2 regions of the Glutamicibacter nicotianae genome follow, and region 2 is predicted to be linked to the other one. Evidence: predicted binding sites of a transcription regulator. Region 2 holds the regulator's gene; the other holds the start of a gene.
What was found. The regulator LexA, encoded in region 2, represses DNA repair genes until DNA is damaged. The targets are predictions, from matches to a motif close to TCGAACANNTGTTCGA.
Positions count from the first base shown of each region.

Region 1 (9,224 bases), 830 kb from region 2:
TGATGGAAGTAGCAAGTTTTTCACCGACGCCGGGCACTTCCATCAGTTCGGCGACGCTTGCGGCCCGGATCTTCTTCATCGACCCGAAGTGCTTGCGCAGGGCGGCCTGCTTGGCCTTGCCCAGGCCCGGGATGGCATCCAGATCGGAAGCGATCATCGATTTGGCCCGCTTGGCCCGATGGAAGGTGATCGCGAAACGGTGGGCCTCGTCACGAAGCCGCTGGACCAGATACAGCGAGGCGGAAGCTCGCGGCAGGATCACCGGGAACGGATCATCCGGCAGCCACAGTTCCTCCAGGCGCTTGGCCAGGCCGACGACGGGAATATCATCGATTCCCAGATCGTCCATGGCCTTTTGCGCGGCGGCCACCTGCGGCGGGCCGCCATCGACGACCACCAGGGAAGGCGGGTAGGAGAATTTCTTCTTTTCCTGCTCGCCGGTGGCTTCATCCACTTCCCCGGTGGCGAAGCTCGTCGGGTCGACCTTTTCCTTCAGGTAGCGGCTGAAGCGGCGGTAGATCACGTCGTACATGCTGGCGGTATCGTCGCGTGCGGCGTCCCCGGTGATGGAGAACTTGCGGTACTCGCTCTTCTTCGGAAGACCGTCCTCGAAGACCACCATGGAAGCGACCACGTTAGTTCCCTGGGTATGCGACGCGTCATAGCATTCGATGCGCAGCAGCGCCTGCTCTGCTCCCAGGGCATCCTGCAGTTCCTGCATGGCCAGCGATCGCGTGGTGATATCGCCTGCGCGCTTCGATTTGTGCAGACGCAGCGCTTGTTCCGCGTTCTCCACAACGGTGGTTGCCAACGCCGCTTTATCGCCTCGCTGGGCGACGCGCAGGGAGACCTTGGATCCGCGCAGCTCGGTAAGCCAGGTGGTGACATCCTCGATGTCTTCAGGCAGTGCCGGAACCAGGATTTCCTTGGGAATCCGGTCTGCGTGATCGGCGTAAATCTGGGTGAGCAGCTGCTCGACGAATTCTGCGTCGGTGGTATCTGCGACCTTTTCAACGACCCAGCCGCGCTGCGAGCGGATGCGGCCGTCGCGGACATGGAAGACCTGCACGGCGGCTTCCAGCTCATCGCCATGGATGCCGAAGATGTCGGCTTCGGTCCGGTCGTCAAGGACCACTGCGTTGCGTTCGAAGACCCGGTTCAAGGCAGCGATGTCATCGCGATAGCGGGCGGCCTTCTCGTATTCGAGCTCCGCGACGGCTTCCTGCATCTTCACGGTCAGCGCCTTGGTGAACTTGGTCGCCTCGCCGCCCATGAAGGTGCAGAGGTCATCGGCCAGTTGGCGATGGTCTTCCTCGCTGATCCGTCCGACGCAGGGAGCTGAGCACTTGTCGATGTAGCCCAAGAGGCACGGACGGCCCGAGGCTTCGGCACGCTTGAACACGCCGGGTGCGCAGCTGCGCACGGGAAAGACCCGCAGCAGCGTATCGAGGGTTTCGCGGATGGCCTTGGCCGGATAGAACGGGCCGAAATATTTCACGCCCTTGCGCTTGTCACCGCGCATCACCAGGGCGCGCGGGTACTTCTCATTGAGCGTGACAGCCAGGTACGGGTAGGTCTTGTCGTCGCGGAAAACGATATTGAACCGGGGGTTGTATTCCTTGATCCAGGAATACTCCAGCTGCAGCGCTTCCAGCTCGGACCCCACCACGGTCCATTCCACAGACCCGGCGGTGAAGACCATCGCCCGGGTTTTGGGCGTGAGCCGATCTGGGTTGGCGAAGTATGAGGTCAAGCGGTTGCGCAGGACCTTGGCTTTGCCGACGTAGATGACCCGGCCGTGTTCGTCGCGGAAACGGTACACGCCCGGTTTCGTGGGGATGTCCGAGGTCTTCGGACGGTAGCTTGCCGGATCAGCCATGGCCTATTTCGCGTCCGGCGGCAGCTGGTTGTAGGAATCGACGCGTTCCTGGCCGGACAGTTCGGCGATCGCATCCACTATCCGGTCTGTGGCCTGGCGGCGCTGCGGCAACGGGTGCTTGCGTCCCAGCTGGTCGAAGTACAGCGGCTCGCCATAGTGGATCTGGAATTTGGCGGGCTTGAAGCCCTTGGAGCCAGCAGGCTGCAACTTCTCCGTGCCGATCAGCCCGACCGGGACCACTGGCACACCGGTGGTCAGCGCCAGCCAGCCCACGCCGGTGCGTCCCCGGTAAAGCTTGCCGTCGCGCGAACGGGTGCCTTCCGGGTAGATTCCGATGCCTGAGCCGCCCTCGATGATTTCCACCAGCGAGTCGAGCGCCGCCACGGAGGCCGCCTGCTCGCCACGCTGCACCGGGATGGATCCCACGGATTCGAAGAAGGTTTTCATCATCTTGCCCTTCAGGCCAGGAGTGGTGAAGTATTCAGCCTTCGCGAAGAACGCCACGTCGCGCGGGGTCAGCGCCTGGATGATCAGGGAGTCGAAAAAAGACAGGTGGTTGGAGGCGACAATGAAGCCGCCTTCTTTCGGGACGTTCTCCAGCCCGGTCACTTCCGCACGGCAGACGCCGTGGATGATGCCCCGAATCGACGAACGGGTCATGGTGTAGATGCTCATCTACTTTGCACCTTCCTGCATGAAGTCTTCGTCGAAGTTAATGGTGTTTGCCCGTTCCGCGCCGAGCAGCAGCACGGCCAGATCCCGGGCGGTCACGGCTATGGCGTCCGCCTGCTGCAGTTCATCGCCCTGGGCAAAGCCCCAGGCGACACCGATGGATGCCACCGAATTCTCGCGGGCGGCATCCCAATCGTAGTGACGGTCCCCCACCACGACGCTGCGCTCCGGGTCCAGCTGGCCGTGTTCCAAAGCCTTGGCGACGATGTGCGTCTTGCTCGAACCCATGCTCCCGTGTTCATCCGCATTGCCGTGAATCGCGTCGAGATGCTCATCCAGCCCTTTTCGGGCGATGAGCTGGCGCGCGATGTTGATCGGCTTGGCCGTGGTCACCGCGACGTGGATCCCGGCCGATCGCAATGCGTCCAAAAGCGGCACCATGCCCGGGTAGATCACCGATTCGGCCATGCCCGTATCCGCATACCGGGCGCGGTAGGCGGCAATGATGGAGCCGATGTTATCGTCGGTGACCCCGTCGAGCGTACGCAAGCCGATTTGCAGGGGCGGGCCCACCAGCGCCTCGACCCGGGCTTCGCCCGGATCGGCCAAACCATGGGAGGTCACCGCGTGGCGGATACCCGAAGTGATGGCACCGGCAGGGTCCACGAGGGTCCCATCCAGATCAAAGAGCACACTTGTTACCGACATATTCACCTAGCCATCTTCCCATGAAGCGGACGCGGGTTAGCAATCCATAACTGAAATTGCATATGTCGAACATTCTCTGCGAGGCATTACAGGATCTCGGCGAGGAACTTTCCGGTGTGCGAATCGGCCACCTTGGCCACCTTCTCCGGGGTGCCAGTGGCCAAAATCGTGCCACCGCCCGAACCGCCTTCCGGACCCAAGTCGATCACCCAGTCCGCCGACTTGATCACATCCAGGTTGTGCTCGATGGTCAGCACGGTATTGCCCTTGTCGACCAGCCCCTGCAGCACCTTGAGCAGCTTGCGGATATCTTCGAAGTGCAGGCCGGTGGTCGGCTCATCCAGGACGTAGATCGAGCGGCCATTGGACCGCTTCTGCAGCTCGGCAGCGAGCTTCACGCGCTGGGCTTCGCCGCCCGAGAGCGTGGTGGCCGGCTGCCCCAGGCGCACATAGCCCAGGCCCACGTCCACGAGCGTGCGCAGGTGGCGGGCGATCGGGGTGAATGCGCTGAAGAATTCGGCGCCTTCGGCAATCGGCATGTCCAGCACGTCGGCAATGTTCTTGCCCTTGTACAGCACCTGCAGGGTCTCGCGGTTGTAGCGGGCACCATGGCAGACCTCGCACGGCACATACACGTCGGGAAGGAAGTTCATCTCGATCTTCAGCGTGCCGTCGCCCGAGCAGGCCTCGCAGCGCCCGCCCTTGACGTTGAAGGAGAAGCGGCCCGGCTGGTATCCGCGCAGCTTCGCCTCATTGGTCTCTGCGAACAGCTTGCGGATGTGGTCGAAAACGCCCGTGTAGGTGGCAGGGTTCGATCGCGGGGTACGGCCGATCGGCGATTGGTCCACGTGGACCACCTTGTCCAGGTGCTCCAGGCCCTGTACACGGGTGTGCCGGCCCGGCACCTGCTTGGCACCATTGAGCTTATTGGCCAGCACCTTGTAGAGGATGTCGTTGACCAGGGTGGACTTGCCCGATCCGGACACGCCGGTCACCGCGGTCAGCACGCCCAGGGGGAATTCGACCGAGATGTTCTGCAGATTGTTCTCGCTGGCTCCGACCACCTTGAGCTTGCGGTCCTTGTCGACCTTGCGGCGCTTGGCTGGGATGTCGATCTGCTTGCGGCCCGAAAGGTAGTCGCCGGTCAGCGACTTGGTGTTCTGCTTCAGGTCTTCCAGGGAACCGGAATGCACCACTTCGCCACCGTGCTCGCCGGCGCCCGGGCCGATGTCCACGATCCAGTCGGCTTCGGCGATGGTGTCCTCGTCGTGCTCCACCACGATCAGCGTGTTGCCCAGCGAACGCAGGTGCAGCAGGGTGTCGATCAGCCGGCGGTTGTCGCGCTGGTGCAGGCCGATGGACGGCTCGTCGAGCACGTAGAGCACGCCCACCAGGCCGGAGCCGATCTGAGTGGCCAGGCGGATGCGCTGCGCCTCGCCGCCAGACAGGGTGCCGGCGGCGCGTTCCAGGGTCAGGTATTCCAGCCCGACGTCCAGCAGGAACTTCATGCGCGCGTCGATTTCCTTGAGCACCTGCGCGGCGATTTGCGCCTCGCGTGCGCTGAGCTCGATCGAGGAGAGGAATTCCGCGGCACTGCGCAGGTCCATGGCGGAGACCTCGGCGATGGAGCGCCCGCCCACCAGGACCGAGAGCGATGCCGGGTTCAGTCGCGCGCCGCCGCAGGTAGGGCACGGGATCTGGCGCATGTACTGCTCGTAGCGGTCGCGCGCGTGGTCGGATTCGGTCTCCTGGTGCTTGCGGTGCACATAGGAGATGACGCCCTCGAAGCCGGTGGAGTACTTGCGTTCGCGGCCGAAGCGGTTCTTGTACTGCACGACCACCTTGTGGTCCTTGCCGTTGAGGATCGCTTCGCGGGCGGCGGCCGGCAGGTCCTGCCAGCGGGTGTCCATGGTGAAGCCGAGCTCATTGCCCAGGCCCTCGATCAGCCGGTTCCAGTATTCGGTGGTGGCCTTGCCCAGCGACCATGGGGCGATCGCGCCCTCGGCCAGGGTGACCTCGGTGTCCGGTACGATCAGGTGCTCGTCGACTTCCAGCTTGGTGCCGATGCCGGAGCAGGCCGAGCAGGCACCGAACGGGTTATTGAAGGAGAATGTGCGCGGTTCGATCTCATCGATGGCCAGCGGGTGCTCATTGGGGCAGGCCAGGTTCTCGGAGAACGCGCGCACGCGCTTGGGGTCATCCGCGTCCAGGTCGACGAAGTCGGCCAGCACGCGGCCTTCGGCAATGCCCAGGGCGGTTTCGATGGAGTCGGTCAGGCGCTGGCGGGCGTCTTCCTTGATGGCCAGGCGGTCCACCACCACCTCGATGGTGTGCTTGACCTGCTTGGCCAGCTTTGGCGGATCGTTCAGCTGGATGGTTTCACCGTCCACCCGGGCACGGGCGAAGCCCTTGGAGGAAAGCTCGGCGAACAGGTCGACGAATTCGCCCTTGCGCGAGCGCACCACCGGGGCGAGGATCTGGAAACGGGTCTTCTCCGGAAGCTCCATCAGCTGGTCGACGATCTGCTGCGGCGTCTGCTTGGAGATCGGTTCGTGGCAGATCGGGCAATGCGCACGGCCCACACGCGCCCAGAGCAGGCGCATGTAGTCGTACACTTCGGTAATCGTGCCCACGGTGGAGCGCGGGTTGCGGCTGGTCGACTTCTGGTCGATGGACACCGCTGGCGACAGGCCCTCGATGAAATCCACATCCGGCTTGTCCACCTGGCCGAGGAACATGCGGGCGTAGGCTGAGAGCGATTCGACGTAGCGGCGCTGGCCTTCGGCGAAGATGGTGTCGAAGGCCAGGGAGGACTTGCCCGAACCGGACAGGCCAGTGAAGACGATCATCGCGTCACGCGGCAGATCAATGTCCACGTTCTTCAGGTTGTGCTCGCGGGCCCCCTTGACGACCAGGCGAGTCAGATCTGTTCTTTTGCTCTCTGCAGTAATAGCCACGAAGCAATACTAATCGAAAACTGCTTCGAATACATGTACGAATGGATGCAACTCACAGTTAAATCAGGAAACCGCTGATCCGGCGCTCGGAGAGCGCGCCAGGCCACCGCCCAAACAAGTCCAAGCGCTGGACTGCCAACAAGGTACTGCCCGCGAATGACTGCTGGGCTGTTCGCTCGCGGACAGTCCGCCGCCTCCATTCGGCACCCCAAGCACAGCGCCGTGGACTCTACTTATCGACGGATTCCGGGGCTGGATCGGTGGCAGACGGCATGGTGTAAGCGGTCAAGCCCTTTTCGCCTTCCAGGACCACGGTGGCGCCTTCCTGGTAGCCGGCCCGCTGGAATTCGGCGAACAACGGCAATTGATCGCTCTTTTTGCGAGTGTCGCGGTCGCAGGACTGGACTGTCGTTGCCGGCAACAGGTTCGCGGTGTCCTTGTCATTGCCCGAGCGTTGCACGTCGACACCTTCAAGTTCCATGGTGCACAACACGGTCTGCCCCAACCCTTGCTCGATGCCGACGGCTTTCCCGCTGTCGATGTCGACGACCTGCGCGCCTTCGGCTAGCGGCAAGACCACTGACTTGTCACCGGCCAGGAATTGCTGCTGCAAGCGCAGTTTCTTCACCAGTTCATTGTCGGCCATATCCGGCATGGGGAAGCTCCACTTTTTCTTGCCGCTGTGGACATCGATGCCGACGAAATTTCCCTCGAAGTTCTTGATGCCGCCGAGCTTGGCAGTGCCATCATCTTGGGCATTGACCTCGGCAGTACCGGAATTGATCTGGCAGGTCACCAGGGTGCTATCGGTGTGAACGCCGTACAGATCGAGGATGCCCAAGCAGGAGTAATCCGCGCCGGGCAACGACCAACGGCCATCGCCGGTCTGCGGGTCAAGCCCCACCAGCATGGAATCCGTTGCCATATCCCACTCGAAATCCCCCCCCGCCGAGTTCAAACTGGTAGAAGGTGCGATTGCCGGAGCCCACCAATGTACTTTGTTCCCCGTCGAAGGTCTCCCAAGCCCAGCCTCCGCCCGTGGAGTAGTGCTCATCGTAGATTTCTTCGTAGTCCTTGCTCCACGCCAGAGCTCCCTCATGGGCATAGCTCAGGACCGATCTGCCGGATTCCTGGTTGCTGGAGATGGAAAGCCCTTCACCGAGGTAGTAGTCCCCGAGATTTTTCTTCGGATCAGGCATTTCGCTGGCCTTCTTTGCCTTCTTCCAGCTATTCGAATGCCAGTCGTAGTAGTAGTCGGCAATGTTCCCTCCGGTGTCGGGGCTGGCCGCGATCGTGCACCAGCTGTTGTCGCATTCAGTGGGGCGATCGATGTTGTAGAGGGATCCCGGATCCTTGGATACCCGCTGCCCGGTTTTCAGGTCGAGCACCGCGGGCCGCACCTTATCCTTCTCCACCAGCTGCAGCAGTGACACGTATTTCTTGCCATTGTTTTCCACCACGCTGACCTCGAAGGCAATGCCGGATGGCGTGTTGCCGACTCCGGACTTCTCCTTCCAGATTTCTACTCCGGTGGCCAGGTCCCGGGCTACGAGATAGGGAGTCTTGCCGTCCAGCGTGTAGGCGAGCACGATACTCTCAGCCTCGTCGACGTGGGCTTCGGAGAGCAGTTTGTCCTTGCTCGTCCATGCGGCCTGCACTTGTTCCTGCCCCAGATCCCGCACGGGCTGTTCGGTCTCAGTGGCGGAGCATGCGGCTAGCGTGCCCAAGAGCAAGGTGGCCCCGAGGGCGGCAGCCAGCTGTCGGTGGCGGTTCGTGGTGCGCAATGCTTTCATGGGCGGACTCCCAATTGTCTTGTTCTCATTCTCAGGTGCTGACGCGTGATGTGCGTTGTGTTGCGTGCAGTCGACCAGAATCGCTGCTGGGATGCGGTCGATGCGGACGTGTTATTGGGGCAGCGAGCTGAAAGCTGCCCTGAGGTACTTCACAGCGGTGTCCTCATCCACCGACCATTGCTGCGAGATCCGCGCCAGGTCTGCGGCGGCATCGCTGACTTCCTGCTCGGCCCGGTCCTCGGCGGCCTGGATGACCGTGCCGTGGCGTCCGCGGGTGACGACCGCGCCCTGGAGTTCGAGCTCCTTGTACGCCTTGGCCACGGTATTGACCGCCAAACCTAGGGTGCCGGCGAGCGCGCGCACCGAGGGAAGCTTGGTGCCCGGAGCAAGCTTGCCCTCGGCCACTGCCGTCAGGATTTGCTCGCGGACTTGCTGGTACGGGGCCACCGTGGACTCCGTGTCCACGCGCAGGAAGGGCAACTCGGTCATACGATGTTCCGTTTCGTCGTGTGCTTCATGTCTCTCGAGCCTATCGTGTGGCGGACCGGTTTCACCGTAGTCTGGAGGAATGAATGAACTACAGCTAGATGACTTCAGTGTTCGCTGGATTTCGGTTTCGGACATGTCCAACAACGTGTACGTCGTGACCGACAAGGCCAGCGGGCAGCAAATATTGATCGACGCCGCGGATGACTTCCCGGCCATCCAGGACTTGCTGGCAGCGGCTGCGGCCGACACGCCGAAGGGCGAAGTGCAGGTCACCACGATCGCCACGACCCATCAGCACTGGGACCACGTGCGCGCCCTGTCCGACGCGGTGGCCGCCTACCCGGTCCCTACCTATGCGGGGGCCGATGATGTCGCCGGCATCCTGGAGGAATCCGGAGTGCAGGTGGCGCACCCGCTCTCCCATGGCGATCAAATCCAGTTGGGCGAGGTCACGCTCGAAGCAATCCACCTGCGTGGCCACACCCCTGGCTCCATTGCATTCGCGCTGGCGGATTCTTCAGGACAGCACATCGTCCTCACTGGGGACAGTCTTTTCCCCGGAGGCGTAGGGAACACTTGGAAGGATCCAGAGCGTTTCGCGTCGCTTTATGCCGATGTCACTTCCCGGATCTTCGACCGGTTCCCGGATTCGACCGTGATCCTTCCGGGCCATGGTGATGGCACCACGCTGGGCGCCGAACGCCCCTCCCTGCCCGAATGGCTGGA
Region 1 is NZ_JAFBCH010000001.1:2,243,856-2,253,079, forward strand. Features, by position in the region: gene uvrC (excinuclease ABC subunit UvrC) at 1-1,879, opposite strand, end outside; gene JOE62_RS10725 (lysophospholipid acyltransferase family protein) at 1,883-2,554, opposite strand; gene JOE62_RS10730 (HAD hydrolase-like protein) at 2,555-3,259, opposite strand; gene uvrA (excinuclease ABC subunit UvrA) at 3,346-6,216, opposite strand; gene JOE62_RS10740 (hypothetical protein) at 6,446-7,141, opposite strand; gene JOE62_RS10745 (hypothetical protein) at 7,110-8,009, opposite strand; gene JOE62_RS10750 (GntR family transcriptional regulator) at 8,121-8,498, opposite strand; gene JOE62_RS10755 (MBL fold metallo-hydrolase) at 8,578-9,224, shown strand, end outside.
Region 1: the regulator LexA is predicted to act here: its motif matches at 6,242-6,257, upstream of uvrA (excinuclease ABC subunit UvrA).

Region 2 (9,224 bases):
TGACGGTCTGCAACTGGCTGAAGCCTTCGGTCGCATCCTGCACCAGGTTGGCGATCTGCTGATTCTGATAACTCGGAATCCACTCGATCTGCTTAGCCAGGTTCCAGACCCCCGGTCGTCGAAGCACGAAGGTGAAATCGCTTCCGGGATCGAGGACCAGCAGCTGGCATTCCTCGCTGACTGCCGAGAGGGCCGCCCGCGGGGCGTAGACCGCCACCGGCCGGGCTTCCTTGTGCCACGCCTGAAGCCGTTCAACTGTGGTGAAGATCGGCAGAGCCATGCGGCCGTCCGGGGCCTTGATTTTCACCAGGGCCATATCGGCTTCCTTATCGGAGGCGAAGCCGTGTTCGGTAATCGCTTCTTCACCGAGCTGGGCGACCACCGCAACGAAAACGCGCGCCTGTGACAAGGATTGATGCACTTCGCCCTCCCCCGCGGTGCCCGCGCGCATGGCTGCCAAAGCAGCAACGACATTGGCGTCGGCCTTGCCGTCGTCCTTGTCGAAGTTATGCAGGGGGTTGCCGTCGCCGCTCAGGTCGCGGCCTTCCCAATTCTGGCCGGCAGAGTCGGTTTCTGAGCCTGCCTGCGCCAGCGCAGCGACAATATGTCCCGGCAGATGGCGTTTGGGTGCGGATTCAGGTTGCTCGGTGCTCATAGCTCCATGCTATCGGTGGTTTCGAGGTTGATGGCAGGAAGTTCCAAAACTGCATTCATGAGCTTGGACACCCCGAACGGTGGCATTTCAGATTTCATTCCCTGCCGTCTGTGCGCAATCGCTGCCAGGAGGAGGTATTGCAGAAATCCGGCTTCACAAATGGAAAGGCGATCCAGAAGCAGGGGGCTTCTGAATCGCCTTTCACGGATGGTGCTTGGTGCCTAGCGGCGGCCTGCCACATCGAGGGCTTCTTGCAAGGTGAACTGGCCTGAGTACAGCGCCTTGCCCATGATGGCGCCTTCGATGCCTTCGGGAACCAGCTCACGCAAGACGCGGAGGTCTTCGAGCGAGGAGATGCCGCCCGAGGCGACAATCGGCTTGCTGGTCTTGGCAGCGATTTCGCGCAGCAGTTCAACGTTTGGACCGCGCAGCGTGCCGTCCTTGGTCACGTCAGTGACAACGTAGCGGGCACATCCGGCATCTTCCAAGCGAGCCAGCACATCCCACAGGTCGCCGCCGTCCTTGGTCCAGCCGTGGCCGGACAAGGTGGTTCCGCGCACGTCCATGCCCACGGCGATCTTGTCGCCGTGGCGGGCGATGGCCTGCTTCGTCCATTCCGGGTTTTCCAGTGCGGCGGTACCGAGATTGACGCGGGTAGCGCCGAATTCCAGTGCACGTTCCAGAGAGGCGTCGTCGCGGATTCCGCCGGAGAGCTCGACCTTGATGTTCAGTTCCCTGGCGATGCGCTGCACGATCTCGACATTGCTACCGCGGTCGAAGGCTGCGTCCAGGTCGACCAGGTGCAGCCATTCGGCGCCGGCGTTCTGCCAGGAAAGCGCTGCTTCCAGCGGGTCGCCGTATCCGGTCTCGGAACCGGCTTCGCCCTGGACCAGGCGCACCGCCTGGCCGCCGGCGATATCTACCGCAGGCAAGAGTTCGAGGATTGGTTGCTCGCTCATGATGTCCTTAGTGAAGAAGTAAAAAGTGGTTAGTAGGTCAAGGCCCAGGCTGCGATCAGGCTCATGCCTGCAAGCACCCAGAGCGCGATGATCCATGAAATATGGGCCTTCTGGTTCTTCAGCGAAATGGCCCCGCCGATCAGGAAGGCCCCGACAACACCCAAGATGAGGCTCCACATGCCTAGAGTGTCCCCAACCAGTTGCGCAGCAGCTGTGCGCCAGCGTCGCCGGACTTCTCCGGGTGGAACTGGACTGCCGAGAGCGGGCCGTTTTCGACGGCGGCCACGAATGGCGTCCCGTGCGTCGACCAGGTCACCTGCGGCGGGGTCATCGCCGGCTGGGTGACGTCGAATTCCCACTTCTGCACAGCGTAGGAGTGCACGAAGTAGAATCGCTCGTTCTCGATGCCGGCGAAAAGCTTGGATCCTTCCGGCGGGCGCACCGTGTTCCAGCCCATGTGCGGAATGACATCCGACTGGAGGCGTTCAACCTTGCCCGGCCATTCGCCGATGCCTTCGGTTTTCACTCCGTGCTCCACGCCTTCTTCAAAGAATACCTGGTGGCCCACGCAGATCCCCAAGACGGGCAGGCCACCTGCGATGCGGCGGCCGATCCAGCGCAGGGAACCGGTTGCGGTCAACTGCTCCATGACCGAGGCGTAGGCGCCGACTCCCGGGACTACCAGTCCGTCGGCAGCCACGATCTTCTTCGGGTCTGCGGTCAGTTCCACCTCGGCGCCGGCGGCTTCCAAGGCGCGCACGGCGGAACGCACGTTGCCTGAACCGTAGTCCAGGACAACTACTGTTTTCTTCTCCACTTACAGGGCACCCTTCGTGGATGGGATCTTGTCGCCCATGCGCTCATCGCGCTCTACGGCTTCGCGCAAGGCGCGGGCGAAGGACTTGAATTGCGCTTCGACAATGTGGTGCGGGTCGCGGCCCGAGAGCACCTCGATGTGAGCGCAGATCTGTGCGTGGAAGGTGATGGCTTCGAAGACGTGGCGGGTCATCGAGCCGGTAAAGTGTCCGCCGATCAAGTGGTATTCCTGGCCAGCAGGCTCGCCGGAGTGCACGAGGTATGGCCGGCCCGAGACATCGACGACTGAACGGGACAGCGCCTCGTCCAGCGGAGCGTAGGAGGTGCCGAAGCGGCGGATGCCTGCCTTGTTGCCCAGCGCCACGCGCAGCACTTCGCCGATGGTGATCGCGGTGTCCTCAACGGTGTGGTGGACATCGATGTGGGTATCGCCGGTAGCACGCACGGTGAGATCGATGAGCGAATGCTTGGAGAGCGCAGTCAGCATGTGGTCATAGAACGGCACCGAGGTGCTGATCTCCGAGACGCCGGTTCCATCGAGATCCAATTCAACGAATACGGACGATTCGCTGGTCACGCGTTCCATGCGGGCGCGACGTGCGCCAATCAATTCGGCAGACATGTCTTCCTTCGCTTGTCTTTGATTACTTCTGCGAGCCGAGCAGTTCGGCAAGTCGTTCCAAGAAGGCTGTGGTTTCTGATTCGGTTCCGGCCGTAACACGCAAGGTCCCCGGAATTCCATTGTCGCGGATGATGATGCCGGCTTCCAACAGGCCTTCCCAAATAGCGTGGGGGTCTTCGACGCCACCGAAGAAGACGAAGTTGGAGTCGGAGACCGATGGCTTCAGGCCCAGTTCCTTCAAGCGCGCGACGATGCGGTCACGCTGGGACTTGATGTCTTCGACCTGCGCCAGCAGCAACTCGATGTTCTTCAAGGCGGCGATCGCCGTTGCCTGGGTCACGGCCGACAGGTGGTACGGCAGCCGCACCAAGCGGATGGCATCGGTGACCTCTGGCGCGGCGGCCAGGTAGCCGACGCGTGCGCCGGCCAGGCCGAATGCCTTGGACATGGTGCGCGAGACGATCAATCGCTGGCGGCCTTCAAGCAGGCTCAGTGCGGACTTGGTGCTGGCCAAGGAGAATTCGGCGTACGCCTCGTCAACGATCACCATGCCGTTGTGCTCGCTCATGGCTTCGTACACGGCCGTGATGACATCAAGGCCAAGGGCGGTGCCGGTGGGGTTGTTCGGCGAGCACAGGAACACGATATTCGGCTTGTGCTCGCGGACCTGCGCGGCTGCAGATTCGGCGGACAAGGTGAAATCCTCGGCGCGTTCACCGGCGATATAGGTGGTATCAGTACCACTGGCCAACAGCGGGTACATGGAGTAGGTGGGGCCGAAGCTCATCACGGTACGGCCTGGTCCACCGAAGGCTTGCAGGATCTGCTGCAGGATTTCATTCGAACCGTTAGCGGCCCAGATGTTCTCCTTGGTGAGCGAGTGGCCGAGGTAATCGGCAAGAAGTTCACGAAGCTCGGTGAATTCGCGGTCAGGATAGCGATTCAGAGTTGTCGCTGCCTTGGCCACTTCCTGGGCAATGGCGTCTACGACTACCGGTGGCAACGGATGGGTGTTCTCGTTGACGTTCAACTGGATCGGCACGTCAATTTGCGGTGCGCCGTAAGGGGATAGCCCGCGGAGATTCTCACGCAAGGGCAGCTGACTCAAAAGTTCACTGCGGTCATTCACGCATCAAGTCTACGTGCGCAGCGAGCCCGCCAGTGAATCCGCTACGGCTGCAGGTAACAAACACTGGACAGCAGGGGAAACTAGCCGGCAATGACCGGAATCGACAAGGTATCTCCTACCTGGATTTCGCTGCCGTCCAAGGCGTTGAGCTCCGCGATGTGGCCAACTGCGGAAGTTACGTCGTAACCGGTGGCATAGTCGCGAGCCAAACTCCATAGCGTATCCCCGGGGATCACGGTGACATCAATGGTTCCAACCCCAGCAGGATCTTCTGCCGCGGCATGCGCGTCAGAGGCGAACATGGAGAAGAAGAAAGCAGCAGCGATCGTGAGTGCGAAAACGGGCATCCCCACCAGCACAGCCCAACCGCGGCGGTTGATGCGGATTTTCAGCGGCGCTTGGGTCTGATCTGAGTCAAGTGCGACGGTAGCCATGACGTTGTCTCCTCAAGAAATTCAAGTGATGCGAATTTTTATTCGAAAGAACGGATTCGAAAACTTGTTCGAACCTCGTATATCTGTTCTAACAGAGATTCGCGGAACTTGTCCAGAAGTTTTCGAACAAATCTTTGAAAGAAGCTCGCTTATCTACTAAGATTTCGAAGTAGACGAGCAATGAAAACATCTCACCATCTAGCTCCGACAGTTTGGACACGCAAACTTTCGAATGATTGCTAGGGAAGGCAAAATCTCATGTCAGCATCACAACGCACTCCCCGATCGAATGCACGTTCGCTGACGATTCGCCAAAAGAAGATCCTTGAGACGATTCAGCGGTCTATCGGCAAGAACGGTTATCCGCCATCGATGCGTGAGATTGGCGACGCTGTCGGACTCAAGAGCCTTTCGAGCGTGACCCACCAGTTGAGCCAGTTGGAAAAGCTCGGCTATATCCGTCGAGACCCACGCCGTCCGCGCGCGATGGAAATCCTGCTTCCGCTGCAATTGTCCGACGATGCCGAAAAGGCCGAGGTCTCGGAGCCGGTCGAGCCGGCTGCCAGCGAAGACGCCAAGATCATTGAGCTGAGCACTTCTGCTGACACCACCATGGTTCCGCTGGTTGGCCGTATTGCTGCTGGCGGTCCGATCCTGGCAGAACAGTCCGTCGAGGATGTTTTCTCGTTGCCTCGTCAGCTCGTGGGCCACGGCGAACTGTTCATGCTCAAGGTGTCCGGCGATTCAATGGTTGACGCCGCGATTTGCGACGGCGACTGGGTAGTTGTCCGCCGACAGCAGACGGCAGACAACGGCGACATCGTCGCAGCCCTGCTGGACGAGGAAGCGACTGTCAAGACCTTCCGGCAGCGTGATGGGCATACTTGGCTGCTTCCGCAGAACTCGCGCTACGAACCGATTTTGGGTGATGCAGCAAAGATCATGGGACGCGTCGTCTCGGTCATGCGCTCGCTCTAGATTTCGTGTGGATATTGCGCTGGTGCTTGGCACCAGCGCAATTTTCGTTTAATCAGCTACTCGCCGGCCTCGAGCTCGATCTGGGCGGCCGCGGCGAAGATCATCCAGCGCTGGACTGCCGCCGAGAGCCGGCGCGGTTCTTGGTCGATCAGATGGCCTGCAGTTGCCGTGACCAGTTTCCTGGCCTGCTCCCTGCTTGGTGCTTCCAAGCGGTGATCTTTCGCGGCGAGGGCCAGATACCGGCACAGGATTCCGGCAAAAAGGTTCCCGTCTCCCCCGCGGTTGAACGCGAGTACTCCGGCAGCGGAAGACAGCGAGTGCGTGGTCGCATCGATCAGCACTTGGGCGTGAGCCAGATCGGCCGGCTCGCCAAGCTCAAGCAACGCGCCTAGCACCGTGCCCTGGTTGTAGGTATAGATCGCTGGCTCCACCGTGTGCCCCTGGCTGGCCAACCGCAGCCCGTCCAAGTACAGCCCACGCTCGGTGCTGAACAGGTTCTTCTCCAGCCATTGGAGAACCTGCCGTGCGGTGTCCTTCTGTCCGGTTCGGCCGAAGAACAGTGCCGCCGGCGCATTGGCCGGCGTATTCTTGAAATCCCGTTTTTTCGACCAGTACAGGCCGCCGCCCAGCACCTCGTCCATGCCAGCATGAAGCTGTTTTCCCAGCACCCTGCCTGCCGTCTGGGCAGCGTGGTTTCCTTCTCCCGTCACTGCCAGAGCGAATTGCTCCAGTCGGCCGCTAGCCAAGGCAAGCCACGCCATATCGTCGAAGAAGTAGTTGGGCAGCATCCCGAAGTTGCGAATTCGAATGCCATGCAACAGATGATTGGCCCTGGCCAACTCGGCTCGCGCCGATTCCGCGTCGCCTGCCGCCAAGAAGGAGTGGCCGTCATCGATGATGGCATCCAGGTAATGCGCCTGCCACCAATAGTTCCACTCCGACAACGGGTGCGCGCAGCCATTGAGATCGCTGAGCATGCTTCCGTCGCGCAACCGGTGCGCCCTGCTGTAGCTTTGCCCAATCCAGGTTCCGGGCAGCCGCAAGAGGCGACGCCCGAAACGCTGATGGGTGTCGATGGCGGCTTGGTGTGCCAATTCTTGCATGGACTCCATGGTGCCTTTCGATTCACGCGGCATCAGTTCTTGTCACAGACCTTAGTGCATCGCCGAGCGTCCTGCAGATAGGGCATAAAGAACTTGAGCTGCCCTCAGTCCAAGGACAGCTCAAGTTCATGCTCCATGATTCGGCTATTTACCGTCCGGGTTCAAACGCTGGAGAACTCCGGTAATGACCTTCTTGTCGACAGTCGGCCACATCGGCGGCAGGGTTGCTTTCAAGAAGCTGCCGTACCGTGCAGTGGCCATGCGCGAATCGAGGATCGCCACCACGCCCTTGTCCCCGATCGAACGGATCAGGCGTCCAGCGCCCTGGGCCAGGCGAATCGCCGCATGGGTGGCGGCCACCTGCATGAAGCCGTTGCCGCCATGCTTGGCCACGTCTTCGGAACGGGCTTTGGAGATCGGATCGTCCGGGCGCGGGAACGGGATCTTGTCGATGATGACCAGTCGGCAGGAATCTCCTGGCACGTCAACGCCCTGCCACAGGGTCATGGTTCCGAACAGGCAGGTGTCACGTTCGCTGCTGAACTGCTCGACCAGCGACTTCATGCTGCCCTCGCCCTGGCACAGGATGTCCACGTCCAGGCGTTCGCGCAAGATGCTTGCCGCTTCTTCGGCGGAGCGCTTCGAAGTGAACAGAGCCAGTGCACCGCCGCCGGAGGCCTTGATGAGATCCTCGATCTCATCCAGCGTCTCCGCAGCCAGTTGGCGGCCCGGCTTGGGCAGATGCTTGGCTACGTACAGGATGCCCTGCTTCGGGTAGTCGAAGGGACTGCCGACGTCCACGCCAGTCCAGGACGGAGCCCCGGCGCCCATCAAGCCCAGCGAGCCTGCGACCGAATCGAACTGCGAACCGATAGCCAAGGTAGCGCTGGTCAAGACGACCGTGCGCCCATCGAACAGCCCTTCGCGCAGCTTGCCGGCAACGGACAACGGGGCAACGTTCAACGTGGCTGGCTGGGTCTCGTCAGCTTCGACGTATCCCCGGCCTTCGACAAACTCCCGCGGACGGGTGGTGTACAGCACCTCGCGGCGTTCTTCTGATTCGAGCATGCGAATCGCATCGTCCATCACCGACTGCAGCTGGGAGCGGGCGGTCTGTCGCCCGCCGTCAGCCGGTGCATTGGCTTCCGGCTTGGACAGCGCCAACGCCAGCCGGGCCTGTTCCACGATGTCGTTCAGGGCGATGCCCATGTCTTCGCGCAGGCCATGTTCCAGCAGCCCCGTGGGCACGCCGGTCAACGACTTTTCCAGGCGGTTCGCCGCCTTGACCATCTCGTCCACGTTCACTCCGCAATGGCGCTTGGCGCCGCCAGCCGCGGTGAGCACCATGCGTGCGGAGAGCGCCCCGGAAACCGAACTGGTCACGCGGTCCTGCAGTTCGTGGGCCTCATCGATGATCGCGACTTCGAAGTCCGGGAGGACAGAAAGCCCCTCGAAGGCCGATACCGCCAGTAGGGCGTGGTTTGTAATGACCACGTCCGCTTCCGCGGCACGGGCACGAGCCATCTCCGAGAAGCATTCATCCGCCATCGGGCACTTCTGCGACCCCAAGCACTCCATGGCCGAAACCGAGACCTGCTTCCACGCCTTGTCGCTGACCCCGGGCACCAGCTCATCGCGGTCACCGGTCTCGGTCTCTTCAGCCCATTCGCGCAGCTTCATGACCTCGCTGGCCAACGGCGAATAAGTGGTGCCGGCAGGTGCTGCCGGCTCATCCATCGAGAAAAGCGTGCCTTCGTCATCCGGGTACCCGCCGCCGAGCTTGTACTGGCACAGGTAGTTCGAGCGTCCCTTGAGCAGGGCCACATCCATCGGGCGCGAGAGCTTGCCCTTGAGCGATTCGAGCAACCGCGGCACGTCACGGCCGACAATCTGCGATTGCAGCGCCAAGGTCGCGGTGGAGACGATCACCGGCTTGGCGCTGGTCTGCGCGTGGGCCAATGCCGGAATCAGGTAGCCCATCGACTTGCCGGTGCCGGTGCCTGCCTGCACCAGCAAGTGCTTTTCATCTTCCAGCGCACTGACCACATGCTTGACCATTTCCTGCTGGCCGGTGCGCATGGCTCCGCCCATGGAAGTGACCGCGGCCTCCAGCAGCCCCAGGGCCTGCTCTTGCTTATCCATGAAGGTTGAAGGTCTCCAACTCTGCAGCTAGGGAATCGCGCACCTTGACGATCATCCGGGTGCCCTCCTCCAGGTGTTCGCTTTCCAAGATCTCTGATTCGCTCTGGTGCAGCTTGGCGATCAAATCCCCGCGGTTGTAGGGAATGAGCACCTCAAGCTGGATGCCGGGGCGTGGAATCGACGAGCTGATCTTTTCCAGCAGCTCTTGGATGCCCTCACCGGTGTGCGCGGAGACGACCACGGTATTGGATTCCCGGTTGCGGATGCGTTCGACGACGAACGGGTCGGCCACATCGGCCTTGTTAACCACGATGATCTCTGGAATGTTCAACGCGTCGACTTCGCCGAGCACGGTGCGCACCGCCTGGATCTGCCCTTCGGGATCA
Region 2 is NZ_JAFBCH010000001.1:1,414,399-1,423,622, reverse strand. Features, by position in the region: gene JOE62_RS06940 (SseB family protein) at 1-655, opposite strand, end outside; gene priA (bifunctional 1-(5-phosphoribosyl)-5-((5-phosphoribosylamino)methylideneamino)imidazole-4-carboxamide isomerase/phosphoribosylanthranilate isomerase PriA) at 877-1,614, opposite strand; gene JOE62_RS06930 (CG2302 family histidine operon protein) at 1,644-1,793, opposite strand; gene hisH (imidazole glycerol phosphate synthase subunit HisH) at 1,796-2,431, opposite strand; gene hisB (imidazoleglycerol-phosphate dehydratase HisB) at 2,432-3,052, opposite strand; gene JOE62_RS06915 (histidinol-phosphate transaminase) at 3,075-4,181, opposite strand; gene JOE62_RS06910 (LysM peptidoglycan-binding domain-containing protein) at 4,262-4,615, opposite strand; gene lexA (transcriptional repressor LexA) at 4,874-5,593, shown strand; gene JOE62_RS06900 (glycoside hydrolase family 76 protein) at 5,650-6,696, opposite strand; gene JOE62_RS06895 (ATP-dependent DNA helicase) at 6,841-8,838, opposite strand; gene hflX (GTPase HflX) at 8,831-9,224, opposite strand, start outside.